4 regions of the Janthinobacterium sp. JC611 genome follow, and region 4 is predicted to be linked to each of the others. Evidence: predicted binding sites of a transcription regulator. Region 4 holds the regulator's gene; each other region holds the start of a gene.
The links. Region 4 encodes FNR, which switches genes on or off when oxygen is low (the NO sensors DNR and NnrR bind a similar motif). Its sites were predicted from a motif close to TTGATNNNNATCAA; they were not measured.
Positions count from the first base shown of each region.

Region 1: the regulator FNR is predicted to act here: its motif matches at 2,363-2,376, upstream of J0O65_RS04265 (universal stress protein).
Region 2: the regulator FNR is predicted to act here: its motif matches at 4,844-4,857, upstream of cydD (thiol reductant ABC exporter subunit CydD).
Region 3: the regulator FNR is predicted to act here: its motif matches at 2,879-2,892, upstream of paaA (1,2-phenylacetyl-CoA epoxidase subunit PaaA).

Region 1 covers NZ_JAFLJN010000003.1:291,460-298,664, reverse strand. The annotation lists gene J0O65_RS04275 (bifunctional enoyl-CoA hydratase/phosphate acetyltransferase) at 1-723, opposite strand, end outside; gene fabI (enoyl-ACP reductase FabI) at 720-1,502, opposite strand; gene J0O65_RS04265 (universal stress protein) at 1,526-2,305, opposite strand; gene J0O65_RS04260 (cation-translocating P-type ATPase) at 2,507-5,011, shown strand; gene J0O65_RS04255 (PEP-CTERM sorting domain-containing protein) at 5,028-5,663, opposite strand; gene J0O65_RS04250 (dockerin type I domain-containing protein) at 5,722-7,074, opposite strand; gene J0O65_RS04245 (hypothetical protein) at 7,073-7,205, shown strand, end outside.
Region 2 covers NZ_JAFLJN010000021.1:263,571-270,775, reverse strand. The annotation lists gene J0O65_RS15585 (cytochrome ubiquinol oxidase subunit I) at 1-1,289, opposite strand, end outside; gene J0O65_RS15580 (amino acid ABC transporter ATP-binding/permease protein) at 1,408-3,087, opposite strand; gene cydD (thiol reductant ABC exporter subunit CydD) at 3,084-4,778, opposite strand; gene J0O65_RS15570 (GbsR/MarR family transcriptional regulator) at 4,918-5,469, shown strand; gene J0O65_RS27920 (PEP-CTERM sorting domain-containing protein) at 5,758-6,324, shown strand; gene J0O65_RS15560 (hypothetical protein) at 6,485-6,664, shown strand; tRNA gene J0O65_RS15555 (tRNA-Arg) at 6,742-6,816, opposite strand; tRNA gene J0O65_RS15550 (tRNA-Pro) at 6,911-6,987, opposite strand; gene glmM (phosphoglucosamine mutase) at 7,161-7,205, opposite strand, start outside.
Region 3 covers NZ_JAFLJN010000001.1:92,243-99,447, forward strand. The annotation lists gene paaE (1,2-phenylacetyl-CoA epoxidase subunit PaaE) at 1-147, opposite strand, end outside; gene paaD (1,2-phenylacetyl-CoA epoxidase subunit PaaD) at 188-721, opposite strand; gene paaC (1,2-phenylacetyl-CoA epoxidase subunit PaaC) at 721-1,473, opposite strand; gene paaB (1,2-phenylacetyl-CoA epoxidase subunit PaaB) at 1,488-1,772, opposite strand; gene paaA (1,2-phenylacetyl-CoA epoxidase subunit PaaA) at 1,805-2,794, opposite strand; gene paaX (phenylacetic acid degradation operon negative regulatory protein PaaX) at 3,062-3,991, shown strand; gene J0O65_RS00400 (hypothetical protein) at 4,062-4,316, opposite strand; gene J0O65_RS00405 (M14 family metallopeptidase) at 4,458-5,582, shown strand; gene J0O65_RS00410 (cytochrome-c peroxidase) at 5,827-6,969, shown strand; gene J0O65_RS00415 (aminotransferase class V-fold PLP-dependent enzyme) at 7,019-7,205, opposite strand, start outside.
Region 4 covers NZ_JAFLJN010000085.1:62,556-69,760, forward strand. The annotation lists gene ccoN (cytochrome-c oxidase, cbb3-type subunit I) at 1-627, shown strand, start outside; gene ccoO (cytochrome-c oxidase, cbb3-type subunit II) at 643-1,257, shown strand; gene J0O65_RS27055 (cbb3-type cytochrome oxidase subunit 3) at 1,259-1,462, shown strand; gene ccoP (cytochrome-c oxidase, cbb3-type subunit III) at 1,455-2,375, shown strand; gene ccoG (cytochrome c oxidase accessory protein CcoG) at 2,379-3,761, shown strand; gene J0O65_RS27070 (FixH family protein) at 3,864-4,388, shown strand; gene fnr (fumarate/nitrate reduction transcriptional regulator Fnr) at 4,526-5,284, opposite strand; gene J0O65_RS27080 (response regulator) at 5,523-7,205, shown strand, end outside.

The DNA of each region.
Region 1 (7,205 bases), on a different contig from region 4:
CGCCACATCCACGATCTCGAGGCCGTCCAGCGTGCGCCCGCAGGTGGCGGCCACGGCAGCCAGGCGTGCCGCCGGCGCCACCAGTACCGGGATGATCAGGCCGCGCGCGGCGGCGTCGAGCGCACCTTCGAGTGCCATGCCGTCGCACGGGTGGACGACCGCGCAGCGCAAGGGCGCCAGGCCGGCCGCGTGCGCCAGCAGGGCGGCAAAGCGCGCCGCGCTGTCGAACAGGTACAGTTGCGGCAGATGCGTGCGCGCGAGGCTGACGCGCGTCGACGGGGCGATCACGCTGGCGACGCCATCGAGCACCAGGGCGCCCGTCTGGTTGCGTATGTCGCACTGCAGTTCGACGCGCCGCTTGTCGTCCTCTTTCGACAGCACGCAGGCCTGCACGCGCAAGGTGTCGCCGATGCGCACCGGCCGCAGGAATCGCAGGGTTTGTCCCAGGTAAATGGTGCCGGGACCCGGCAGGCGCGTGCCCAGCAAGCGCGAAATGAGCGCCGCGCCCCACATGCCGTGCGCGATCACGCCATGGAAGCGCGTCGTTTCGGCGTAGGCGGGATCGAGGTGGGCCGGGTTGACGTCGCCGGAAATGGCGGCGAACGCCGCGATGTCGTCACGGCCCAGGGTGCGGTACTGCTCGGCCGTCTGGCCCACCCGCAGGTCCTCGTACGGGACGTTGACGAGGACGTCCGGCAGGTCGGCGGGCGGCGCATCGCTCATGTGCCGCCCGCGATGGCATGGTAGCCGCCGTCGACGTAAATGGTCTGTCCGCTCATGCCCGAGGCGCCGTCGCCGGCCAGGAAGGCGGCCAGCTGGCCGATTTCCGCCAGCGTGACGAGGCGCCGCAGCGGGGCGTCGCGGCGGTTGCGTTCCATCAGCGCGTCGAAATCCTTGAGGCCGGATGCGGCGCGGGTCGGCAAGGGACCGGGCGACAGCGCATGCACGCGGATGTTGCGTGGCCCCAGCTCGCAGGCCAGGTAGCGCACCAGCGATTCAAGCGCCGCCTTCACGGGGCCCATGATGCCGTATTGGGGCATGGCTTCATCCGCGCCCAGGTAGCTCATGGTCAGCAGGCTGCCGCCATCGGGCATGTGCGCCTCGCATAGCCGGGCCAGCCGCGCGAACGAATGACAGGAAATATCCATGGCGCGCAGGAATCCGTCCACGCTGCTGTCGGTGACGCGGCCGTGCAGGTCGGCCAGGGGCGCCCAGGCGATCGAGTGGATGACGAAATCGAGTCCGCCCAGTTGCGCCACCGCGCCGTGCACCAGCCTTTCCAGCGCGCCTTTCTGCTGCACGTCGCAGGTGAGCAGGGGAATATTCAGGCTCGTGGCGGCAGGCGTGGCGTAGGGCAGGGCGCGCTCATCGGCGCAGGACAGCACCAGCCTGGCGCCCAGTGCCTGCGTACAGCAAGCGCAGCCATACGCGATGCTGTGCGCGTTGGCCAGGCCGAGGATCAGGCCGCGTTTGCCCAGCAGTGAAAATGGCGTGCCGGGCATGCTGCTCATGGCGTGCGCGCCGCCTAGTGCGACATCAGGACCGGCAAGGTCATCGAGCGCAGCAGGGTGCGCGTGACGCCGCCCAGCAGGATTTCGTTCCAGCGCGCATGGCCATAGGCGCCCATGACGAACAGGTCGGCCTGCAGGTTCGCCGCCAGGGACAGCAGCGCCTCGCCCACCGGCAGGTCGGGCGGCGTGGTTTGCCGCAGGACTTCCACCTGGATGCCGTGGCGCGCCAGGTACAGGGCGATGTCGGCGCCTGGCTGGGCGCCATGCACGCCATATTCGCGCTCCGGGTTGAAGACGGCAACGGTGACGAGTTTGCTGGCGCGCAGCAGCGGCAGCGCGTCGCCGATGGCGCGCGTGGCGGCGCGGCTGCCGTCCCAGGCCACCAGCGCATGCCGGTCCAGGTGGGCGCAGCTGCCGATGTGCGGCATGATCAGGACGGGCCGGCCCGCATGCAGCGCCACTTGCTCGGGCAGATGCGCCGGCTGCGCCGCGCCGTTGTCCGGTCCGCCCTGGCTGAGCACGACCAGATCGGCATGGCGCGCCTGCAGCGTCAGGTTCGCCACCGCCTCCTGCTCGCCCAGGCGGGTTTCATAGGACACGTCGAAGGTGCGCGCTTGCGCCTCGAAGCGTTCCAGCGCTTCCTGCAGCGGGCGCCTGGCGTCGGGCAGGGCCGCTGGCGCGGCCGCGGCGCCGACCAGGTGGGCCTGCTGGTGCTGCGCGACCAATGCGGCCAGCGCGATGCGCTCGCGGCACTGCGGGGTGCCGTCCACGTGAACAACGATGGTCTTGTACATGGCACGCTCCTTTCGGATGACTGACTGCCAGCGTAGCAAAGCGCCGTCACCCTGAGTGTGATCTACATCATGTGCGCGGCGATCGGCGGCAAAAAGCATGGGGCGGCGGACCTTGCGCCGAGCCCGTTGCAGCGGCAAGCATGCGGGCCTTGCGCCTGCCGTATGCCCCGATGTATTCTTGCCCGACACAGGAGGATGAGCATGCCGCAGCAGCGCCCGCATTCCGGCGGATGGACGGCCGCCGAGGCGGCGGCCCGCCTCGCCGCCGATGGACCGAACGAACTGCCCGCCGCGCGCCCGCTGGCGCGCTGGCGCCTGCTGGCCGATATTCTGCGCGAACCGATGTTCTTGCTGCTGCTGGCGTGCGGCGCCATCTATATGCTGCTGGGCGACCGCCAGGAAGCCCTCATGCTGCTGGGATTCGTGGTGCTCGTCATCGGCATCAGCTATGTCCAGCGGCAGCGCACCGAACGCTCGCTGTCCGCCTTGCGCGACCTGTCCAGTCCCCGCGCCCTGGTGATCCGCGACGGCCGTCAGGCGCGCATCGCCGGGCGCGAGCTGGTGCGCGGCGACCTGGTGCTGCTGGCCGAAGGCGACCGGGTGCCGGCCGACGTCGCCCTGTTGACGGCGTCGAACCTGATGGCCGACGAATCGATGCTGACGGGCGAGTCGGTGCCGGTCATGAAGTTGCCGCCGTGCTGCGTGTATGCGGGTACCCTGATCACGCAGGGCACGGCCAGCGGCAGCGTGACGGCGACGGGCGCGCACAGCGCGCTGGGGCGCATCGGCGCCTCGCTGGCGGCGCTGGGCGGGGAACTGACGCCGATCCAGCAGGAAACGCGGCGCGTCGTGCGCGGCGTGGCCATCGGCGCGCTGGTACTGGCGGCCGGGCTCGGTATCGCCTACTGGGGGCTGCACGGCGACGCCCTGCGCGGCTTGCTGGTTGGGCTGACCCTGGCCATGGCGCTGCTGCCGGAAGAGCTGCCGGTGATCCTGACGCTGTTCCTGGGACTGGGCGCCTGGCGCCTGGGGCGCGAACAGGTGCTGGCGCGCAGCATCCCGGCCATCGAACTGCTGGGGGCGACGACGGTGTTGTGCGTCGATAAGACAGGCACCCTGACCAGCAACCGCATGCAGCTGCGCCGCCTGTGGTCGGAAGAAGCGGCCTACGCATGCGGCCAGGCGCCGGAGCCGCCGCTGCCGGAAGAACTGCACGGCTTGCTCGAATACGCGGTGCTGGCCAGTCACCGGCAAGCGTTCGATCCCATGGAAGCGGCCATCGGCGCGGCCGGCGCGCGCCTGCTGGCGAACACGGAACACCTGCATGCGGACTGGGCGCTGATCGACGATTACCCGCTGTCGCGCCAGATGCTGGCCATGTCGCGCGTGTGGCGTTCGGCCAGTCGGCAAGACTATGTGATCGCCGCCAAGGGCGCGCCGGAAGCCATCATGGACCTGTGCCACCTGGCGCCCGCGCATGGCGCGCGCATCGCGGCGCAGGTGGCGGCCCTGGCCGACAGCGGCATGCGCGTGATCGGCGTCGCCTGCGCCAACTTCGCCGCGCCGCCGCTGCCGTCCGACCAGCACGACTTTGCTTTTGCTTTTCTCGGCCTGCTGGCGCTGGAAGACCCCGTGCGCGCCGAGGTGCCGGCGGCCGTCGCGCAGTGCCGTGACGCCGGCATGCGCGTGGTGATGATCACGGGCGACCATCCCGCCACGGCCCTGTCGATCGCGCGCCAGGCGGGCATCGCCACGGACGGCGCGCCGCTCACGGGCGACGAGCTCGATGGCATGGATGACGCCGCGCTGCAGGCCCGCCTGGCCGGGGCGGACGTCTGCTGCCGCATCGCGCCTGCGCAAAAGCTGCGCCTGGTGCAAGCCCTGCGGGCGCGCGGCGACATCGTCGCCATGACGGGCGACGGCGTCAACGATGCGCCCGCGCTCAAGGCCGCGCATATCGGCGTGGCCATGGGCGCGCGCGGCACGGACGTGGCGCGCGAGGCGGCCGCGCTGGTCTTGCTCAAGGATGATTTTTCCTCGCTGCTGACGGCCGTTCGCCATGGCCGCCGCCTGTTCGCCAACCTGCGCAAGGCCATCGTCTTCATCGTCGCCGTACACGTGCCGATCGCCGGCCTGTCGATCCTGCCTGTGCTGCTGGGCTGGCCGCTGCTGCTGTTGCCGGTGCACATTTTGTTTCTGCAACTGATCATCGATCCCACCTGCTCCATCGTCTTCGAGGCCGAACCGATGGAGGCGGACGCCATGCGCCAGCCGCCGAGAAAGCCGGGACAGCGCCTGTTCGACGGCGCCATCGTGCTGCGCGGCTTGCTGCAGGGCGCCGGCCTGCTGGCCATGCTGCTGGCCCTGTTCTGGCATGCGCGGCTAGCGGGCCAGTCCGACGAGGCGGCACGCGCCGCCGTGTTCATCGCCCTGACCCTCTCCAACCTGGCCCTGATCCATGCCAACCGGCGCGCGGCGGGCAGGCGCGGAGAGCCGCCGGGCGGCAGGAACCCGTACGTGGGCTGGAGCGCCGCCGCGGCCGTGTCGCTGTTGCTGGTGGTGCTGGGCGTGCCAGGGCTGCGGCAGCTGTTTGCCTTTGCCATCCCCGCCGCAGGGCCGTTGCTGCTGTGCGGCCTGGTGGCGGTGGCGACCCTGGCGTGGTGCGCCTTGCTGCGGCGAGCCCGCTGGCCCGCTGGCGCCCGCTGACGCGCGGCGCGCACGCTCAGGCGCGCCCGGGCAGCCGGCCGGGCTTGCGCCGTTGCCAGGCCAGCGCCGCCATCCCCAGGCCCAGCAACGACAGCGTGCCCGGTTCGTCGACCTGCAGTATCAGGATCGGTATCTGTTCGAGCGTCGCCGGAATCACGTTGCCGGCAGCATTAGCGAGCAGGATGTCGTCGGCGAACAGGATGGTATTGGCCGGCGCGGGCTTGGGAGGCACCAGGACATGGAAGGCGAGTGTGGCGAGCCGGAAACTATCACCTTGCAGCTGGTCCAGTCTCAGGGCGTCGAGCAGCGACACTTCGTCCAGGTGCAGCAGGCCGGGCGTGCTGGCGTCGGCGAACGCCAGGGCCTGGGCGCCGCCAGCCGTCTGGCCCAGCGCCGTGCCCCAGCCCGATGGCGCGCCGGGCAAAAAGGACAGCAGCAGCGGATCGTAATACAGGTCCAGGTGGAAGGCGCCCAGTTCCGTGCTCAGGCCGCCCGATTGCAGGCCGGCGATGTTCAGGTCGACCAGCAGCAGGCCGCCCGGCGCGATCTGGTAGCCGCCGCGCGGCACCAGGGACATTTGCAGGGCCTGGGCCAGTGGCGCCCAGCTCAGGCACGCCAGCCAGAACATGGCTAAAAAACATAGCTTCTTCATGATGAGTCTCCCGCGTATCGAGGAAGCCGGCCGCATACGGCCGGCGTGAAAGTACTGCCTAATTGCACAAGGGGTGGCTGCAGCCGGCCACCAGCTTGCGCACGTCGAGCGCCGTGATCCGGCCGTCACGGTCGAAGTCGCGCGGGTCGTTCGGGCCCGATGCCAGGGTGTTCAGGCCCAGCAGCAAAATGCTCACGTCGGCGCGGTCGACCGCGCCGTCGTTGTTCAGGTCGCCCGGTGCGGCGCTGACGCTGGTGTAGGTGACGCTCAGCTCCGAATAATCGACCATGGTGCCGTCCGCCAGCAGCACGTCCACGCGCTGGTCGCTGACCAGCATGGGCAGGAGGTTGACCACCTGGTCAGGTTGCCCGGTCACGATAGGGGAGGCAACATTGCGCAGCGGCGTCTTCGCCAGGTTCCAGATCAGGTCGTAGGTGGCGCCCGCTTGTGGCGGAAAGCCCAGCAGGTCATGCAAGGCAATCACCCTGGTGGATAGCCCCTCGTTGGTGATCGTGCTCTGGTTAAACAGGAGGACGTCGTTGTCGACGACGTCGCCCGTCATCCTGATATGCAATTTGACGCTGGCCGAGGTAATGGTGGCGCCTTCCGGCACGCTGACGTCATGTGTCAAACCCACCGACTGGTTTACTGCGGGCTGGTCCAGGTCGATGGCGGGTGTCGGCAGGAGCTTGTCTTGCAGGTCGAGCACGTGCTGCGACTTGGGCGCCGTGTCGGCCGGGTCGTCGGGATGGAAGTCATCCTTGTCGCCGATCAGGCTGATCTGGCCCGGCGCGCGCGGCACCAGCACTTCCGTCGGGCGGAAGATATTGTAACTGTCGAAAAACACCCAGTGATAGATTCCGTTATCGGTCGCGCGGATGTCGATCTGGTTGTCGCCGATCCGCAATGCCTGCGTCATGTCGACCGCCAATGCTTCCGGTTGGCCATTGGGCATGATATGGTCGGCCAGGCGGTAGCTGGCGACCGTGATGCCGTTGACGATCAGGGTCATTTCGTCGTCCGCCGCCATCAGCGCGACGATTTGCGGTTTCACGCCATTTTCCGCCTCCAGGCGGAACTGGTGGCGGAAATACGCGGTGCTTGGCGGGCTGCTGGCCGTGGGGGTGCCAGGGCCGGGCCAGTACCACATCAGGTCGGCGTGTATCCCGAATTCATTCAGGAAGGGATTCGGCATCGTGACCGGATTGGGATAGGGCGCATAGGCGGGGATCCAGCCGTTGACGCCATTCGGACTGGCCTGCCAGCCGTTGCCGCTCAGAAGCTCGGTGCGGGGCCCTGCGGCGTCGGCGGTGTGCGCCGCCATCAGCAGGCTGGCGGCGGCCAGCGCCGTGGCGCCGCCGCGGCAGCCGCGCGCGCATGCCATGGCGATTCTTCGTACGAAATTGTTCATGATGTCCTCTCCTGAAGTGCTGCGAGTGAAGGGCAAGGCGGATTCGCAGGCAGGTCATGCCCGCAGCACGAGCAAGAGCAAGAACAAGGCCATCATGCGCAAGTTCTTGATTCATAACGAACATGATTGTG
Region 2 (7,205 bases), on a different contig from region 4:
AGTTTCAGCAGCCAGCGGTGCTTGTCCAGCGTGCGGCGCGTCGACAGCACGAAGAAGGTGCCGGTGAGCAAGATAAAGAACATGCCCAGGCCCACCATCACGCGGAAGGACCAGAACAGCGGCGCCACGGGCGGCACGGTATCGAGCGCCGCCTTGCGGATCTGCTCGGGGGTGGCCAGGCGCGGATCGTCGACGTAGCGTTTCAGCAGCAAGGCGTAGCCCATGGACTGGCCTTTCGACTCGAACACGTCCTTCGCGTCCTGCGGCACGGGGCTGCCTGGCGCCACGCCGCGGATGGTTTGCAGCGCGTCATACGCCTTGATGCCATCCTTGATCAGCAGCTCGCCACGGTCGACCAATTGCTCGATGCCGGGAATTTCCGTCGTCAGCGAGCGCGTGCCGATCAAGCCCATCACCATCGGGATGTGCACCGCGTAATGCGTCTCGCGCGCTTTCGCGTCCGGGAAGCCGAAGGCCGTGAAGGCGGCCGGGGCCGGCTCCGTGGTCCACATGGCTTCGATGGCGGCCAGCTTCATCTTTTGATGTTCGGACGACAGGTAGCCGCTTTCATCGCCCAGCACCACCACCGACAGCGAGGCGGCCAGGCCGAACGAGGCGGCCACCGTCATCGAGCGCTTGGCCAGCTGCACGTGGCGCCCCTTCAGCAGATACCAGGCGGAAATCCCCAGCACGAAGATCGCCGCCGCCGTATAGCCGGCCGACACCGTGTGCACGAATTTTGCCTGTGCCACCGGATTCGTCAGCACGGCGCCGAAGTCCGTCACTTCCATGCGCATGGTCTGCGGATTGAAGGCCGCGCCGACGGGATTTTGCATCCAGCCGTTGGCGATCAGGATCCACAGGGCCGAGAAGTTCGAGCCGATGGCCACCAGCCAGGTCGTGACCAGGTGGCCCCGCTTCGACAGCTTGTCCCAGCCGAAGAAGAACAGGCCGACGAAGGTCGCTTCCAGGAAGAAGGCCATCAAGCCTTCGATGGCCAGCGGCGCGCCGAAAATGTCGCCCACATAATGGCTGTAATAGCTCCAGTTCATGCCAAACTGGAATTCCATGACGATGCCCGTCGCCACGCCCATGGCAAAGTTGATGCCAAACAAGACACCCCAGAACTTGGTCATGTCGCGCCAGATGGGGCGGTTCGTCATCACGTAAACCGTCTCCATGATGGCGAGGAGCACTGACAGGCCGAGCGTCAGCGGAACGAATATAAAGTGGTACAGGGCTGTCAGCGCGAACTGCAGTCTGGATAAAGCGACAATATCGAAGTCCATATGATTTCCTTGGTGTTTCCCTACTGTAATTGTAAACTTGGTATCTATCTGATGCCGCTCGATTGCTTCCGCCAGCTTCTGGCTGGCGTGCGGCACCGCCTGTCTCCGTTCTGGTTAGTTAATCTCCACGCAAGCCGGCCAGCGCCGCCTCGAAGGCGGGCGTGCCGCGGCGCGCGTCGCCCACGATACGGCCATCGCGCAGACTGACGAGCCGGTCCGCCAGCGCCGCCTCGCGCCGCAAGTGGGTTGCGATCAGCAAGCTGCGCCCTTCGCTGCGCGCCCCCAGGCGCCGCAGGACGTCGATCGCCACCTGCGTATTGAGCGCCTCGGTGGCTTCGTCCAGCAGCCACAAGGTCGATTCGTGCAGGAACAGCCGCGCCAGCGCCAAGCGCCGCGCCTGGCCGCCCGACAAGCCCAGGCCGCCCTCGCCCAGCTGCGTGTCGAGTCCGCCCGCGAAGGCGCGCACTTCCTCGTCCAGGCCGGCCGCCTGCAGCGCCGCCCACAGCTGCGCATCGCTGGCGGACGGGTCGGCCAGGCGCAGGTTGTCGCGCAAGCTGTCCTGGAACAATTCCGTCTTCTGCGTGAACAGGCAGGCGCGCGGCGCGCTCACCTTGCCCGACAGCGGCGCCAGCTCGCGCGCGGCGATGGCCAGCAAGGTGGACTTGCCCGCGCCGCTGGGGCCGATCACGGCCACGCGCTCGCCCTCGCCGATATGCAGCGTTACCTCATGCAAGATGGCGATATGGCTGCCCGCATGCGCGGCGCTGACCTGTTCCAGGCGCAAGCCCGGCGCGGCGTCGACGGGCGGCTGGGGCACCTCAGCACCCAGGCGCGGCGCCAGGCGGCGCATGGCCAGCAGCATGCGGCCCGCCTCCAGCGCGCCGCGGCGCAGGCCCGCGAACGGTTCCACGGCCGTCAGGGCGATCAGCAGGGCCAGCGCCGCAGCCGGCACGCTCAGCATTTGCTGCTGCACCAGCGCGGCCACGGCCAGCAGCACGCCGGAAAGCAGCGTGCTGCCCGCCACGCCATACGCGGCGCCGGCCGCCGTCTCCAGGCGCTGCAGGGCGACATCGGATTGCGCCAGCGCGCCGTCGATCTGCCCCAGCGCGGCGCATTGGGCGTCGATGCGTCCCGCCATCACCAGGTCCGTCTGGCCCGCCACCAGGTCGATGGCGCCGGAGCGCAGCCTTTCGATGGCGCGCGAGCGCACGATGGCGGGACGGCGGGCACGCTGCGCCACGATCCAGCCGATGCCGCCGCCGGCGGCCAGCAGCCATGCGGCCAGGCCCAGGCCCAGCTGCCACTGCATCACGCCCAGCGCCACGCCCGCCAGCAAGGCCGCGCACAGGGCCGTGAAGGCGGGCACCAGCAGGCGCAGGTACAGCGATTCGAGCGCATCGATATCGGCCGTCAGGCGGAACAGCAGCTTGGCGGGCTGGCGCAGCAAGCGGCTGGCCGCTTGCGGACGCGACCAGCCGCGAAACAGTTGCACGCGAATGCCGGCCAGCGCGGCGAACGTGGCGTCGTGCGTGACGAGCCGCTCCGCATAGCGCGATCCCGTGCGGCCGATGGCCAGCAGGCGGATGCCGGCCGACGGGCCGAACACGTCGAACAGGATGGCCGTCGAGGCGTGCAGGCCGGCGATCGACGTGGCCGTGATGAACCAGCCGGACAAGCCCAGCAAGGCCATGCCGGCCACCGTCGTCAGGGCCGCCAGCATGGCGCCGCAGATCAGCTTGCCGGGCCGGGCCAGCAGCAATTGGCGCAGCACGGGGTTCGCTATGAGTGAATTTTTCATGCGCGCGCCTCTTCCTTCCGCACTTGCGCCTGCGCATCGACCTGCACCGTGCGCTGCAGGCGCCCGGCCAGCACGGGGTCGTGCGTGGCGACGAGCATCGTCTTGCCTTGCGCCAGCTCCAGCAAGGCGTCCGTCACGCGCGCCGCCGTTTCGCTGTCCAGGTGGGCCGTCGGTTCATCGACCAGCAGCAAGTCCGCATGCGGATGCAGGGCCACGCGGGCCAGGGCCAGGCGCACGGCTTCGCCGCCGGACAAGCCCTGCCCTCCATCGCTGAGCATGACGGCCGGCTGCGCCTGCGCCACCGTGGCCAGGTCGGCTAGGTGCAGCGCCTGCGTCACTTGCGCGGCATGCGCGCCTGCGCGGCCCAGGGTCACGTTCTGGCTCACGGAAGCGGCAAACACGTGCGGACGCTGGCCCATCCACGCCATGCGCTGGCGCAAGGTATTCACGGTGCCGTCGGTCAGGCGCACGCCGCCGATGCGGATCTCGCCGCCGCTGGCGGGCAGCAGGCCGGCCAGCAAGGACAGCAAGGTGGTCTTGCCGGCGCCGCTGGCGCCCAGCAGGGCCACGTGTTCGCCGGCGCACACGGTCAGGTCGAAACGGTCGAACACGGGCGCCTCGCCGGGATGGGCAAAGCGCAATTGCCGCAGTTCCACGGCGGGCGGCGGCGCCACCGCCATGGCGGCGGCGGAGACGGCGGCCGCTGCCACGCCGGCGCCTGGCAGGGGCACGCCATCGGCCGCCAGGTCGTGCAGGCCGGCCAAGCCCGCTTCGCCGGCCGCCTTGTCATGCCAGACGGCGGCCAGTTCGCGCAAGGGTTCGAAGAATGCGGGCGCCAGCAGCAGGATGAACAAGCCCTGCCCGAGCGTCAGTTCGCGGCCCCAGGTGCCGAAATGGATGCTGCCCAGCAAGGAGAAACCGATGAACGCGGCCACCATGGCGACACCGAGCGCGGAAAACAGTTCCAGCACGGCGGACGACAGGAAGGCGATGCGCAGCACCACCATCGTGCGCCGGCGCACGGATTGCGACGAGGCGTCCAGCCGTGCCGCCGTGGCGTCGACGGCGCCCAGCGCGCGCAGGGTGGCCAGGCCGCGCAGGCGGTCCAATAAAAAGGCGTTCATGCCGCCCATTTCCACCATCTGCGCGCGGCTGGCCGCCTGCGCGCCCATGCCCACGAGGGCCATGAAGACGGGAATCAACGGTGCGGCGATGAGCAGGATCAGCGCGGCGATCCACGACAAGGGCGTCACCACGGCGAGGATCACGAGCGGCACGAGCATGACTTTCCAGCGCGCCGGCTTGTAGCGCACCAGATACGGCACGATGGCTTCGGCCTGCTCGGCGATCACGCTGGCCGCCTGGCCCGACTGGGCGCGCTGGCGGTCCAGCGGCGAACGGTGCGCCAGCGCTTGCGCCACCTGGGCGCGCAAGGCGGACAGGTGCGCGCGCGCCGCCCCGTACATGCGCCGCGCGCCCCACGCTTCGCAGCCGGCGCGCAGCACGCCCAGCAACAGCACGCCGGCGGCCGGCGCCAGCGCCGCCCGCCAGGCAGCGCCATCGAGCATGGCTTGCACGGCCCAGGCCAGCAAGGCCGCTTGCGGCAGCCACAGCAAGGCGGCGGCGCCTTGCGCCAGGCTGGCGACACGGGGAAGAATAAAGCGGGGCAAGGACAGGGGCGTGGTCGGCATCTTCTATACTTCTTGAGTTTTCAGAATTTTCTGTAAATTCGATTTTTTGTATAATACTGCGAAACATGACATATATCAATTGACCCTGCCGGTGTGGCGTGAAAAAATTCAGATAATTATGAAAACTCAACATATCCAAATGACCCCGCTGATCCTGACCTTCGTCAGCCATTTCGGCGAGATGGGCAGCCGCTGGGGCTTCAACCGGACGGTGGGGCAAGTGTACGCCTTGTTGTTTGTCGCGGAGCACCCTTTGCACGCGGACGAAATCGCGGAGCACCTGAGTTTTTCGCGCTCGAACGTGAGCATCGGCTTGAAAGAGTTGCAGGGCTGGGGCTTGATCCGCCAGTCGCGCATCCCCGGCGACCGGCGCGAGTATTTTTCCTCGCTGGGCGACGTGTGGCAAATCTTCCGCGTGGTGGCCGCCGAGCGCCGCCGCCGCGAAGTGGCACCCACCCTGACGGTGCTGCGCGAATCGCTGCTGGCGCCGGCCACGGAACCGGTGGACCAGTATGCGCAGGAACGCATGCGTGAAATGTATGAATTGGTCGACCTGGCCAACACCTGGTTCGACGACTTGCAGCGCCTGTCGCCCGAGTCGATGGCGCAACTGATGAAAATGGGCGCCAAGGTACAAAAGCTGCTCAATGCCAAGGATCGCCTGTTTGGCGCCAGTAACAACAGCGACTGAAGCACCCTCCCCTTCCCGAGCCGAGACGCCGCTGGCGCGTCTTGTCACGCCATGTCGAAGCGTCATGTCGGCCAGCGCTAGCACAGCCATGCATAGCCGTATGCGATATTATCAAGAAAACCAATAGAATTATTAAAATTGTATTAGTCTGAATCAAGAGTAAGCTTGCATTTGCGTACTCACTACGCGCAGGAAATAGTTAAAAAAAGGGCAATGGGATGACGTCCCCGCCATGCAGGGACGCGTCCCAGTATTGTGAAGCGACTGTCTTCTACAAAGGGGATTTTCATGAAAAGCGTAAAGAGCATTGCCATCAAGGCATCCATGCTGGCCGCAGTGACCGTGCTGGCAGGTGCGGCGCAGGCGGCCACCTGGGTGGATGTTGGGCCGGCCAGCGGTTTCAGCATCGCCGGCAGCACCGTCACTTACTCACCATCGCCGGCACTGCAGGTGAAATATTATGACGACAATCTCGTGCCGCAGAGCCCATCCGACATCCAGGGTTACATCAATGGCGTGTTCGGCACCAGCCTGGGCGCCGCCGTCTCGTATTGCGACAACGCCACCTCGGGCTGTACCGCCGGCACCACGGCAGGCTTGAGCGGCGGCGTCAATTCCTATACGAGCGCGGCCGCCTATGACTACCTGGCCATCCACTTCGGCCAGGGCGAACTGGTGTTCCACTGGGCCGCTCCCGTGGCTGCCGGCACCACCTTCACGGTGGCGGGCCTGCCCAAGGACCTGAGCAATTACAGGGCCTTCATTTCCGCCGTGCCGGAACCTGAAACCTATGCCATGCTGCTCGCGGGCCTGGGCCTGCTGGGCTTCCTGGCACGCCGCCGCCAGGGAAAGTAAGCCTCGTTTGCGGCAGCGGCGTACCAGCACCCGCTGCCGCCTTTCACGCCAGCCGCATCTTTACGCCGCGCTTACGGCGCCAGGCCCGCTTTTTACACCATCTTTAGACTTCCCTCGCTATGCTCGACGGCATCCACTGCCGATTGACGAGGGAAATCTCATGCATGAACCACCGTTTCAGCCACGCGCGCGCAGCGTGATCCGGCGCCACCTGCCCGTGCGGGAACGGCTGCGCCTGGCCCGGCTGGCCAGCAAGAAAATGGTATCGATATTGTCCGCGCTGCTGTGCGCGGCGCCGCTGTTGTATTTGCTGAGCGTGGTGCTGTTTGCGCAGCCGTGACACGACAGGCAGGCGAGCGATGGGAGATGGACAGTGACGGCATGCGACAGGATGTCGCCTGCATGGCCAGCATGAGCTGGTCCGCCCAGAGGGAATCGAACCCCCATTCACGGTTTAGAAGACCGTTGTCCTATCCGTTGAACGATGGGCGGAAAGGTGCAATATTTTAATCCATGCGCGCCAGCAATGAAATACCTGCGCGGAATAGAAAACGGGCTGTCATTTCTGACAGCCCGCTGATGACTTTGGTCGGAGTACAAGGATTCGAACCTTGGACCCCCTGGTCCCAAACCAGGTGCGCTACCGGGCTGCGCCACACTCCGAAGACAAGATAATAACGCCCCCACCCAATTTCGTCAATTGCCATAGACGAATTAGATGGAAATAACTATCGGCGCTTGCTTGAAGAGGCTTGTTGAAAACGTTCAGGGCAAGGCGCGCCGCCGAAGACAGTACGCTAGTACGGCAAGGCAGTGCAACGCCGCCCTGGGCGTTTTCAGCTGCCGACTTTATCGGCGATGCGGCGCGCCATCGATTCGGC
Region 3 (7,205 bases), on a different contig from region 4:
GTTGATGTTGGCGCGCAGGGTCAGGTGCTGGCCCTGCTGGAAGCGGAACTGCTGCTGCAGGTCAAACGGCACGTCGAACGTGACGGCGATGGTGTCGCGCGTTTCGTTGCGCACGTTCGCTACGCGCAGCGGATAAAATTTACTCATGCTTCATCTCCAGTGTCTTCGGAACGTGTGCCTGATTTTTTTAATGGCACTTGAAGTAGTCAAACGGCTCGCGGCAAGCCAGGCATTTGTACAGGGCCTTGCACGGCGTGGAGCCGAACTGGCTGGTCAGCTGCGTATGCGTGGAACCGCAGTTCGGGCAGATCACGTCCAGTTTCGGCATGGGCTGACGCTTGACGCCACCACGCAAACCGCTGATGTCGATCACCTGCTGCTGCGGCGGGGCGATGCCATAGCCTTTCAGCTTGGCCTTGCCCGCTTCGCTCATCCAGTCCGTGGTCCAGGCGGGCGCCAGCTGGTTCACCAGGGTCACCTTCGCCACGCCATGGCTGCGCAGGGCATCCGTGACGGCGTCGGCGATCACCTGCATGGCCGGGCATCCCGAATACGTGGGTGTGATCGTCACGGTGCAGGCGTCGCCGCCGGTGACTTCGACGGCGCGCACGATGCCCAGGTCCACCACCGAAATGACGGGGATTTCCGGATCAGCCACGTCGCCCAGCCAGGCCCAGACCTGGGCGGCGTCCAGCGCTGCGGCACCAGCGGCGGCGTTCATTACCACTCCGCCCCGGGGTAGGCGCGCTGCAGGAACTGCATCTCGGCCAGGATGAAACCCAGGTGCTCCGTGTGCGTGCCCTGCTTGCCGCCCTTTTGCATCCAGGCGTCGGGCGCCGGCATGACCAGCGTCGCTTCGGCGAAGATCTCGGCCACATGTTCGAGGAAGGCCTGGCGCAAGATATCCGATGGCGGCGCGATGCCGGCGGCGACCATGGCCTGCTCGACGGCGTCGTACTTGAACATCTCGCCCGTGTACATCCACAGCTTGTCGGCGGCGGCCTGCGTTTTCGCGTGGCTTTCTTCCGTGCCGTCACCGAGGCGCACGATCAGGTCACCGCTGCGGCGCAGGTGATACGTGACTTCCTTGATCGATTTTTGCGCCACTTCGACGATGCGCGCATCCGCCGATTTCGTCAGTTCCAGCAGCTGGAAATAGTGCCAGCTGTCGAAGAAGAACTGGCGCATCATGGTGTCGGCGTAATTGCCATTCGGCTGTTCGACCAGCAGGCAGTTCTTGAAGTCATGGGCGTCGCGCAGGAAGGCGATGTCGTCCTCGTCGCGGCCCGCGTTTTCCAGTTCGGCCGCATAGCTGAACCACAAACGCGTCTGGCCCAGCAAGTCCAGCGCCACGTTGGTCAGCGCCATGTCTTCTTCCAGCGCGGGACCCTTGCCGCACAGCTGCGACAGCTGCTGGCTGAGGATCAGGGCGTTGTCGCCCAGGCGCAGCAAGTAGTTAACTTTGTCATCCATTGCAGGCGCTCCCATCACAGGTTCTTGACTTCTTCCGGCATCGGGAAGAAGGTGGGATGGCGGTACACCTTGCTGTTCGACGGTTCGAACAGGGCGCCCTTGTCGCCGGGGCTGCTGGCGACGATATCGGCCGCGCGCACCACCCAGATGCTCACGCCTTCATTGCGGCGCGTGTAGACGTCGCGCGCATGGTTGACCGCCATGGTGGCGTCGGAAGCGTGCAGGCTGCCCACATGCTTGTGCGCCAGGCCGTGCTGGCTGCGGATGAAAACTTCCCACAAAGGCCATTCTTTGCTCATGTTGCTATCCCCTATCTGTCTTATTGATGTTTTCAGGCTGCCGCTTTGTTGGCAGCTTGCTTGTCGGCATAGGCGACCAGGGCATCGCGGAACCATGCGCCGTCCGCATACGCTGTCACGCGCGTTTGCAGGCGTTCGCGGTTGCACGGGCCATTGCCCTTCAGGACATTGTTGAATTCGGCCCAGTCGATCTCGCCGAATTCATAGTGGCCCGTTTCCGCATTGAACTTCAAGTCAGGATCGGGCACGGTCAGGCCCAGGTATTCGATTTGCGGCACGGTCTGGTCGACCATGCGCTGGCGCAGTTCGTCGTTCGAGAACAGCTTGATGCGCCATTGCGCCGATTGGGCGCTGTTGACGGAAGCGGCGTCGGAAGGGCCGAACATCATCAAGGACGGCCACCACCAGCGGTTCAAGGCATCTTGCGCCATGGCTTTCTGCGCCGGCGTGCCCTTGCACAGCGACATCATGATGTCGTAGCCCTGGCGCGCATGGAACGATTCTTCCTTGCAGACGCGGATCATGGCGCGCGCATACGGGCCATAGGAACAACGGCACAGGGGAATCTGGTTGATGATGGCGGAGCCGTCGACCAGCCAGCCGATGGCGCCCATGTCGGCCCACGACAGGGTCGGATAGTTGAAGATGCTGGAATATTTGGCTTTGCCCGAGTGCAAGGCGGCCAGCAAGTCGTCGCGCGACACGCCCAGGGTTTCCGCCGCGCTATACAGATACAGGCCGTGGCCCGCTTCATCCTGGATCTTCGCCAGCAGAATGGACTTGCGTTTCAGGGTGGGTGCGCGCGTGACCCAGTTACCTTCCGGCAATTGTCCGACGATTTCCGAGTGCGCGTGCTGCGAAATCTGGCGGATCAGGGTCTTGCGGTAGGCGTCCGGCATCCAGTCCTTGGCCTCGATCTTGATGCCTTCGTCGATGCGCGCCTGGAAAGCGCGCTCTTCCTGGCCCATGTCGTCGATGGAACGGACGTTCTTGAGGCCGGTTTCAACCATTTGTGCGTACATGATCTGTCTCCCATGTCTTTGATTTTGCGCAGCAACGCGGTGCGATGAACAGATAATACGATACAAAAAACGATTTGCATACACTTGATGTGAATCATTTTAAAAATTCGTATCTTGTGCAGCTTTTTTGTGCGTATGATATTGCTTATGAGAAAACACTGAGGAGCGCCACAAGCGCTTCCGGCAAATTATTGACGCGCTACCCGCGCAGCCAAGTAAACTGCTGCTTTTATTGAACCGACCGCAACACGGCCAGACCGGAACCACATGAAGAACACCCGCTGCACGGCATGGATAGCCGATTTCCTGGAAAGCGACCCACCGCGCTCGAAGTCCCTGGTGATGACGATTTTTGGCGACGCCATCGTGCCGCGCGGCGGCGCCATCTGGCTGGGCAGCCTGATCGAACTGCTGGCGCCCTTCGGCGTGAATGACCGCCTGTTGCGCACCAGCGTGTTCCGCCTGGCGCAGGAGGGCTGGCTCAGCTCGCAGCGCGACGGCCGCCGCAGCGCCTATACGATACGCCCGGAGGCGCTGGCCCGCTTCGAACGCGCCTATCGCCGCATCTATGCGCCGCTGGTGGTGCACTGGGATGGCAGTTGGACCCTGGTGATCGGGCCGGCCGGCAGCATCGGCGCCGCCGAGCGGGGCGCGCTGCGCAAGGAATTATTGTGGGCCGGTTATGGCTTGATCTCTCCCGGCATCTTTGGCCACCCGGCCAGCAATGCGGAGGCGCTGGAAGACATCCTCGTGCGCAACGAGGTGCAGGGCAAGCTGTACGTCTGCCACACCACGGAGTTGCCTGGTGTCAGCACGCGTCCCCTGCGCGACATGGTGGGCGACTGCTGGGACTTGTCGGAAGTGATGGCCGGCTACGAAAAATTCATCGCCAGCTTCCAGCCGCTGCTGACCCTGCTGCAAGAGGCGCCCGTGTTCGATGCCGAGCAAGCGTTCGTCATCCGCTCGCTGCTCACGCACGCCTACCGCCGCGTGCAATTGCACGACCCGCAATTGCCCGTCGAACTGTTACCCGAACCGTGGCCCGGCACGCAAGCCTATGCGCTGGCGCGCGACCTCTACCGCCTTACCTACGCGGCGGCCGAGCAACATATCCTGGCCACCCTGCGGCGCGAGGATGAGCAGGCGCCGGACGTGGAGCCATGGTTTTTTGAACGTTTTGGCGGCCTGAACACCTGACAAAACGTCTATGGCGGCGTTGCAGTACCTGGGCATTTTTCAGGCGTTCAGGATTTGCTCACTGCTGCGTTCACTGCTTGGCGACGACCTGCTTGGCCCCTGCCAGCAAATCCTGCCCCAGCTTTTCCAGCGCATTGGCCTGCACCAGCATGGTGTCGAGGATGGCCACGTTGAAGCTGAATTCGGCCGGCGTCGTATAGCCGGGAAAACGTATGATGCGCAGCAATTCCTGCAAGGTCGTGCCCTTGCCCAGGTGCGCCAGGGCGTCGCTGAGGGCGCCGATTTTCTTTTCCAGTTCGCGTATGTGTTTGCCGTTATCGTCCATGATGCTCTCCCTGTGTCGGAGCTTCCACGTTAGCAAAGCATGTCCTGCCTCGTTTGCGCCAGCACAAAGGCCACCGCAAAACAGGTATCATCGCGCCATTGCACACGATGCAAAACCCATACGTTTTTATCAGGAACACTCATGACCATTAAAATCAGCCAGCAATTCGACGCCGGCGCGATCGAGGTGCTGCGCGCCGACGATGCCCAATCCATCGAGCTGAACATCCGCAAGGATTCCCACGCCGACATCACGCAGTGGTTTTACTTCCGCCTGCAAGGCGCGCAAGGCGAGGCGTGCACGATCCGCTTCATGAATGCCGGCAAGTCGGCCTACCCGGACGGCTGGAAAGACTACCAGGCCGTGGCCAGCTACGACCGCGAGACCTGGTTCCGCGTGCCGACCAGCTTTGACGGCACGGTGATGACCATAGCACACACGCCGGAAGAAGAAAGCGTGTACTACGCCTACTTCGAACCGTATCCATGGGACCGCCACCTGGCCCTGATCGACAGCGCGCAAGCGTCGCCGCTGGTGCGCCTGGTCGACCTGGGCAGCACCGTGGAAGGGCGCGACATGAATCTGCTGGTGGTCGGCGACGCCGATGCCGAGAAAAAAGTCTGGGTCATCGCGCGCCAGCATCCGGGCGAGACGATGGCCGAATGGTTTGTCGAAGGCATGCTCGAAGCGTTGCTGGACCAGGCCAATCCGTTTGCCCGCCAGTGCCTGCAAGACGCCGTCTTCTACGTGGTGCCGAACATGAACCCGGATGGTTCCGTGCATGGCAACCTGCGCACCAACGCGGCCGGCGCCAACCTGAACCGCGAATGGATGACGCCGACCATGGAGCGCAGCCCGGAAGTGTTCCTGGTGAAACAGAAAATGCATGAAATCGGCTGCGACCTGTTCCTCGACGTGCATGGCGACGAAGGCTTGCCGTACGTCTTCGTGGCCGGCAGCGACGCACTGGAAAATTTCACGCCAGCACAGAAGGCCGAGCAAGACCGCTTCATCGCCGACTTCAAGGTGGCCAGCCCCGACTTCCAGGATGAGCACGGCTATGAAGACGGCCCGTTCACGCCGGAAGTGCTGACCATGGGTTCGCCCCACATCACGCACGCCTTCGGCTGCCTGGCGCTGACGCTGGAATTGCCGTTCAAGGACAATGCCAACGATCCCGACCCGCAAACGGGCTGGAGCGGCGCCCGCAGCGCCGCCCTGGGCGCGGCCGTGCTGCAGCCTATCCTGTCCACCTTGCGCGCCTGATCCGCGCAAGACACCGGCGCATCGCCCATGACGGGCCTGGCCGGCGGCGCATCAGCGGCCGCCGGCCTTTTTCCCGCCCCGTCATGGCGCAGCGCAACATCACAAGTCGTTGCCATGCTGGCCATTGCTGCCTATACTTGCCCCAGCATTTCTACCTTCCCCCTGCCGACAAGCGATCCTGCCTATGACGAATAGAAACCAGCCATGCGCCGTGGCGCGCTTTTTCAGATCACGATTTGCACACGTGTGCATTTCCGCGTTTGCCAGTTTGCCAGCGACCGCCGGCCTGGCGGCTGAACTCAGCCCTGCCGCGCAACTGGGGCGGCAGATTTTCAACGATGCCAGCCTGTCGGCCTCGGGCAAGCAGTCATGCGCCAGTTGCCACGACCCTGCCCACGCTTACGCGCCCGGCAACAAGCTGGCCGTGCAACTGGGCGGCGCCGATGGCCGGACGCACGGCTATCGCGCCACGCCATCGCTGCGCTACCTGGAGCACACGCCCCCGTTCCACTTCGACGCGGAAGGCGCGCCCAACGGTGGCATCAACCGCGACGGCCGCGCCGCCAGCCTGGCGGAACAGGCCGAGCGGCCCTTCCTGGCGCCGCATGAAATGGCCAATGCCAGCACGGACGCGGTGGTGGAAAGGCTGCGCAACGGTAATTATGCGGCGCAATTTCGCCGCGTCTTTGGCGACGCCATCTTTGCGCAACCGCAACAGGCATTCAAGCGCATCACTTACGCCTTGCAGCAATTCCAACAGGAAGAGCCGGACTTCCACCGCTACGATTCCAAGTATGACCTCTACCTGGCCAACCAGGTTCCGCTGGAACTGGCCGAACTGCGGGGCCTGGCCCTGTTCAATGACGAACGCAAGGGCAATTGCGCCGCCTGCCACCCCAGCGCGCGGGGCGAAGGGGGCGCGCCGCCCCTGTTCACGGATTTCAGCTACGACAACCTGGGCGTGCCGCGCAATGCGCGCATACCCGCCACCGCCGATGCCGCCTATTTCGACCTGGGTTTGTGCGGCCCCGACCGCACCGACCTGGCGACGAAAAGAGACTTATGCGGCGCCTTCAAGGTGCCCAGCCTGCGCAATGTGGCCACGCGCCAGGTATTCTTTCATAACGGCGTGTTCGACAACCTGACGGATGCCCTGCGTTTCTACGTGCGGCGCGATACGCACCCGCAAGAATGGTATCCGCGCGATGACAAAGGAAAAGTGCAAAAGTTCAACGATGTGCCGGTCAAGTACCGCGCCAACGTGAACGTCAGCGAAGCGCCATTCGACCGCAAGCGCGGCATGGCGCCCGCGCTGACGGCGGGCGAGATCGAGGATATGGTGAAATTCCTGGCCACCCTGACGGATGGCTATCAAGTGCAGCAGTGATGGAATGGGGCGCGCCGTTGCCGCGGCGCCCCCCATAGCCTACAGCAATTCAGGTACGCGCCACCTTGCGCAAGGCATCCACCAGCCGGTCCAGGTGCGACTCGGGCGTAAAGATGCCCGGCGTGACGCGCACGCACGCGCCGCTGGCCAGACCGTCGCGCGGCACGGCGAAGATGCCGTATTCCTGCACCAGCTTCTTCGACAAGGCATAACTGTCGGCCACGCTGGTCTTGCCG
Region 4 (7,205 bases):
TCGATCGGCATGGTCTTCTCGCTGGTCCTCCTGGCACCAAGCTGGGGCGGCATGATCAACGGCATCATGACCCTGTCGGGCGCCTGGCACAAGCTGCGCACCGACCCGATCCTGAAATTCATGATCGTCTCGCTGTCGTTCTACGGCATCGCCACCTTCGAAGGTCCGATGATGTCGATCAAGACCATCAACTCGCTGTCGCACTACACCGACTGGACCGTTGCCCACGTGCATGCGGGCGCCCTGGGCTGGGTGGGCTTCATCACCATGGGTTCCATCTACTACCTGCTGCCGCGCCTGGCGGGCCGCACGCAGATGCACAGCACGCGCCTGGTCGACGTGCACTTCTGGGTGGCCACCATCGGCATCGTGCTGTACATCGCGGCAATGTGGATCGCCGGCGTGATGCAGGGCCTGATGTGGCGCGCGGTCAATCCGGACGGCACCCTGACCTACACCTTTGTCGAGAGCGTGAAAGCGACGTATCCGTACTACGTGGTGCGCGTGGCCGGTGGCCTGCTGTACCTGTCGGGTATGTGCATCATGGGCTACAACACCTGGATGACTCTGCGCGGCAGCAAACTCCCCGTCGCCCGCATTCCGGAACTGAACGCGGCGCACGCCTGATAGGAGCGAAAGCAAATGAAATTTTCACATGCATGGATTGAAAGAAACCCCTGGCTGCTGATCGCCCTGGTCACGGTGGTGATCAGCATCGGCGGCGCCGTCGAGATCGTCCCCCTGTTCTTCCAGAAGAGCACGACGGAGCCGGTCGCCGGCCTGAAGCCGTATTCGCCGCTGCGCCTGGCGGGCCGCGACATTTACGTGCGCGAAGGCTGCTACAACTGCCACTCGCAGATGGTGCGTCCGCTGCGCGCGGAAACGGAACGCTATGGCCACTATTCGGTCGCCGGCGAGTTCGTCTACGACCGTCCGTTCCAGTGGGGTTCCAAGCGCACGGGGCCCGACCTGGCCCGCGTGGGCGCCCGCTACAGCGACGAATGGCACCGCACGCACTTGAACAACCCGCGCGACGTGGTGCCCGAGTCGAACATGCCGGCCTACCCCTGGCTGGCGAAGACCAAGCTGGTGCCTGACGACATCATGCCGAAGATGCGCGCCCTGCAACGCCTGGGCCAGCCGTACAGCGACGCGGAAATCGCCGCCGGCCCCGCGCAACTGCAGGACAAGACGGAAGAAGACGCCCTGGTCGCCTATCTGCAAGGCCTCGGTACATTAATCAAAACAAGGAATTAGCATGGCAATCGACAACCTGTTTGACAGCGCCAGCAGCGTCATGACGGTGGTTTCCTTTACGACGTTCGTGGGCATCCTGTGGTGGACGTTCAGCCGCAGCAACAGCGACTTCGACGCGGCGGCACGCCTGCCGTTCGCCGACGACGCATTGGACTATCCGGCCGAGGCCGAGATGAACCTGGCGAAGGAGCATCACCATGGCTGACTTTACCAATGGCTTCTGGAATATCTATGTGATCGTGCTGTCCCTGCTGGGCATCATCGGCTGCGGCGTGCTGCTGTACTCGCAGTCGAAGGTGAAAGTGGCCGCCGGCGCCCCCGCCGACGGCACCACGGGCCACGTCTGGGACGAGGACTTGAAGGAACTCAACACACCGATGCCGCGCTGGTGGATGTGGCTGTTCTACATCACCATCGTCTTCGCGCTGGCCTACCTGTTCCTGTATCCGGGCCTGGGCAACTATGCCGGCAGCCTGGGCTGGAAATCGACGGGCCAGTACGAGGAAGAGCTGAAAAAGGCGGAAGCCGACTATGGCCCCCTGTTCAACAAGTACCTGAGCCAGGACTTGAAGACGGTGGCCGCCGATCCGCAGGCGCAAGCCATCGGCCAGCGCCTGTTCCTGACCTACTGCGCGCAATGCCACGGTTCGGATGCGCGCGGCAACAAGGGCTTCCCCAACCTGACCGACAAGGACTGGCTGTATGGCGGCGAACCTGACGTCATCAAGACCACCATCATGCACGGCCGCAATGGGCAGATGCCACCGATGGGCGCCGCCCTGGGCTCCGAAAAGGATGTCGAGAACGTGGCCCATTATGTGCTGAACCTGTCCGGTTCCACCTCCGACCCCGTCAAGTCCGTGCTGGGCAAGGCCAAGTTTGGCGCCTGCATGGCCTGTCACGGCGCCGATGCGAAGGGCAACCAGATGCTGGGCGCGCCCAACCTGACGGACAAGATCTGGCTGTACGGCGGCAGCGCCGATACCATCATGGAAACCGTCCGCAAGGGACGCAGCAACACCATGCCGGCCTTCAGCGACTTCCTCGGCGAATCCAAGGTACACGTGCTGTCGGCGTATGTCTGGAGCCTGTCGAATCCGCAGGCGCCCGCAAAGTAAGCAATGGAACCTCAAGTCATCAAGATGTATGCGGCCCGCGAGCAAATCTACCCTCGCGAGGCCAAAGGACGCTACGCTACCTGGCGATGGGTATGCGTATGGCTTACCCAGCTGGCGTTCTACGGCTTGCCGTGGTTGACCTGGAATGGCAGGCAAGCCCTGCTGTTCGATTTGACCACGCGCAAGTTCTACATTTTCGGCGTCGTGCTGTGGCCCCAGGATTTCATCTATCTGGCGGCCCTGCTGATCATCTGTGCGTATCTGTTGTTCCTCGTCACGGCCATTGCCGGGCGGGTGTGGTGCGGATTCTCTTGCCCGCAAACGGTGTACACGGAAATCTTCCTGTGGGTCGAACGCCGCATCGAGGGCACGCGCAGCGCGCGCATGGCCCTCGACAAGCAGGGCCCGTCCGTGCGCAAGGCCGTCAAGAAGACGGCCAAGCACCTGGCATGGGGCGCCATCGCCCTGTGGACGGGCTTTACCTTTGTCGGCTACTTCACGCCGATCAAGGAACTGGCGCACTCGGTGACCACGCTGAACTTCGGTCCCTGGGAATGGTTCTGGGTCTTGTTCTACAGCCTGGCAACCTACGGCAACGCGGGCTGGCTGCGCGAGCAGGTGTGCAAATACATGTGCCCCTACGCGCGCTTCCAGAGCGCCATGTTCGACCAGGACACCCTGATCATCACCTACGATGCCAAGCGCGGCGAACCACGCGGTGCACTGAGCAAGAAGGCCGGCAACAACGCCAGGCTGGGCGATTGCATCGACTGTACCCTGTGCGTGCAGGTGTGTCCGACCGGTATCGATATCCGCAACGGCCTGCAGTATGAATGCATCGGCTGCGCCGCTTGCGTCGATGCCTGCAACAGCGTGATGGACAAGGTCGAGCGGCCACGGGGACTGATACGCTACAGTACCGACCATGCGATGGAAAACAACTTCAATTCGCAGCAGATACGCCAGCGCGCCATGCGCCCGCGCGTCTTGATCTACACTTCCATCCTGGCCCTGATCATCATCGCCGTATGCACTTCGCTGGCGCTGCGCACGCCCCTGAAAATGGACGTGATCCGCGACCGCGGTTCGATGGGACGCGAAGTGGAAGACGGCATGATCGAAAACGTCTACCGCTTGCAGATCATGAACACCTCGGAGCAAAGCCAGCATTTTAAAATCAGCGCTTCCGGCTTGCCGGGCCTGACCTTGCTGACGCGCGAAGAAGTGACCTTGCAGCCAACGGAAACGCTGGGCTGGCCGATCCGCCTGCGCGTGCCGCACGGCGTGGGCGAGAAGGGGTCGAACAAGATTGCGATCGAATTGCACTCGCTGGACGACCCAGCGCTGCATGTGCGTGAAAGCGCGGTCTTCATCGTGCCGCGTTAACAAGGAAAGGCGGACGGGGACCGGGTGCCCTCGCCGCCGCCACGAAGTTGCAGGAAGGCCGGTCCCCGCATGGGGACTGGCTGATTAAACAGGAGAAATAGCATGTCCGACAGTCTGAAACTGCAAGCGCCCGTTGCACCGTGGTACAAGCATCGCTGGCCATGGCTGCTGATGATCGGCCCCGGCCTGTCCGTGGTCGTCGGCAGCTTCATGGGCTATATCGCGTTTACGCAGCCCGATGCGCTGGTGGTGGGCGATTATTACAAGCAGGGCAAGGCGATCAACCAGGATTTGAAGCGCGACACGGTCGCCAGCGACCTGGCGATGGATACCAGCCTGTCGTACGACGTGGCGTCGGCGCGCCTCAGTGGTTCCGTGCACAGCTTCGGCAAGGCTTACCAGGGGCCTTTGCAGCTGCACCTGGCGCATGCGACGTTACCGGAAAAGGATATCAAGCTGCTGGTGCAACCCGATGCGGCCGGCAATTTTTCCGTCGCGCTGCCGATGCTCGAGCGCAGCCGCTGGCAAGTGCTGGTGGAAAACGACAAACGCGAGTGGCGCCTGTCCGGCATCTGGACCTGGCCGCTGCAACGCAGCATCGCGCTGCATGCGGATGAAGAACTGTAACGTACAGTGCCGGGAAAACCGTAGCGAGCGGCCGTGATTTGTGGTTGAGAAGCGCAGCTGTGCTATGCACGGGGGCGCCGAGCCAGCGAGCATCGCAGACCGCAAAGCGCGACGCGCAGTAGGTTTTGACGGTGCTGTTACTTGCAGGTGTCCGTGCCGGCCGTTATGGCTTTCAACTTGGCCGGCTGCAGGATCTCGATCTCGCGGTTGGAGACGCGCAGCCAGCCTTCCTTCTTGAACTTGGACAGCAGGCGGCTGACGCTCTCGATGGTCAGGCCCAGGTAGTTGCCGATTTCCTCGCGCGACATGCGCAGCTGGAATTTGCTGCCCGAATAGCCGCGCGCCTCGTAGCGCGACGCCAGGTTGACGATGAAGGCGGCAAAACGCTGCGTCGCCTGCATATTGCCCAGCAACAGCATCACGCTTTGCTCGCGCGTGATTTCCTGGCTCATCATGCGGTGGAAATGGCGCAGCAGGGTCGGCATATTGCCCAGCAATTGTTCCAGGCTGGAAAACGGAATTTCACACACTTCGCTGTCTTCCAGCGCCACCGCGTTACAGTGGTGACGGTCGGCGCTGATGGCGTCCATGCCCAGCAATTCGCCCGCCATCTGGAAACCCGTCACCTGCTCCTCGCCACCCGGATTGATCTGGTAGGTCTTGAAGTGGCCCAGGCGGATCGCGTACAGGTTCTGGAACGGGTCGCCGATGCGGAACAGCGAGGCGCCGCGCGCGATCTTGCGACGACGGCCGATGATCTGGTCCAGCCTGTCCATATCGCCCATATCGAGGCCCATCGGCAGGCACAATTGATGCATGCTGCAGGTCGAGCATCGCGCACGCAACGCTTCCACGTTCACTGTGGGCAAGGTGGGAGTGAGTAGCGCTTCAGTCATGTCGGTACCTTTTAGAAAATGCAACAACGAGTTTACTGCATACACGGTTGCCGTGTGCCAATTTCACCGCAATTTCGCTGAAAAACGATCTCCAGCCTTTAATTATATGGCAACATCGTCAAAAGCCCAGGCGGGGAAGGCCATTTGCGTGGCGATGCTTGCCAAGTTGATGTATTGATAGGAAAATTCCTAACAGCATTATCTGCCGCCTGTGCCGCACGGTACTGAAAAGGAAATCATGAAGCCTCTCGGCATTAAAGCAAAAGTCGCGCTGGCCACCAGCCTGACCTCGATCGCCATGATCGCGCTGGTCACCATGATCCAGGTGCGGCACATGCGCGACGACTTCACCCGCGTATTGCTGAGCCAACAGGCGTCCCTGATCACCCGCACCGCTGCCGAGCTCGACGACAAGCTGGGCATGCTGCTGCAGATCGTCGCCCTGACGGCGAAACAGCAGCCGCCGGAGCTGATCGCCCAGCCGGACAAGCTGCGCGAATACTATGCGCGCCGCTCGATGCTGGTGCTGTTCGACGACGTGCTGGTGCTCGACGCGCAAGGCGCCATCGTGGCCGACATGCCGAAGGTGGCGGGGCGCGCCGGCATCAACGTCGCCGAGCGCGAGTACTTCCAGGCCGTGCTGCGCACGCGCCAGCCCATGATCACCGAACCGATGCTGGGCAAGTCCAGCGGCATGCCCATCGTGCAGATGGTCGCGCCCGTGCTGGCCGCCGACGGCCAGGTGGCCGGCGTCGTGATCGGCGTGCTGCGCCTGTACAAGGACAACCTGCTGGGGCGCCTGCGCTCGGAAAAGATCGGCAAGAGCGGCTATTACTTCATTCTCACGCGCGGCGCCGTGCCGCGCTACGTGCTGCACCCCGATACCAGCCGCTTGCTGCAGCCGCGCCAGCCGAACGCCAACCTGGCCACCACGCAGCTGCTGCAGGACGACGGCGAAGGCAGCATGGTCAGCACCAACAGCCGCGGCATCACGGCCGTCAACAGCTTCAAGCGCCTGAAATCGGTGAACTGGCTGCTGGCCGCCTCGCTGCCCGTCGACGATGCCTTCGAACCGTTCGATGGCGTGCTGTACCGGCTGGTGCTGTGGAGCATCCTCGCCTCGCTGCTGGCCGCCTTTGTACTGGGCTGGGTCACCGTGCGCCTGCTGTCGCCGCTGGTGCGCCTGCGCGATACCCTGCTGGCCCTGCGCACCAGCGGCAGCCGCTTCACCCCCGTGCCGGTGCAGCAGCGCGACGAGATCGGCGAACTGACGGAAGCGTTCAACGGCCTGATGAGCGAACGCGACCGTCTGCAGCAGGAACTCGAAGCGCGCGCGGCCGAGCTGGAACAGGAGCGCGACCGGGCCGAGGCGGCCAACCGCGCGAAGAGCGATTTCGTGGCCAACATGAGCCATGAAATCCGCACGCCCCTCAATGCCGTGCTGGGCATGGTGTATTTGCTGGGCAATACCAAGCTCGATACGGAACAGCGCAAGTATCTGACCATGGTGCGCGTGGCGGGCCAGTCGCTGCTGGGCATTCTCAACGACGTGCTCGACTATTCGAAGATCGAGGCGCGCCGCATGGAATTGTCGCCCGTCGAATTCGACCTCGACGAAGTCATGAATACCCTGGCCACGACGATGACGATGAACGCGGGCGAGAAGGAGCTGGAACTGGCCATCGCCGTCGAGCCCGACGTGCCGCGGCGCCTCGTGGGCGACGCCCAGCGCCTGCAGCAAATCCTCGTCAACCTGGCCGGCAACGCCATCAAGTTCACCGAGAGCGGCGAAGTGGTGGTGGCCGTCAGCCTGGCCGAGAGCGAGAGCGGCCGCGCCTGGCTGCGCTTCGAAGTGCGCGACACGGGCATCGGCATGACGGAACTGCAGCAACAGCAGCTGTTCGCCGCGTTTTCCCAGGGC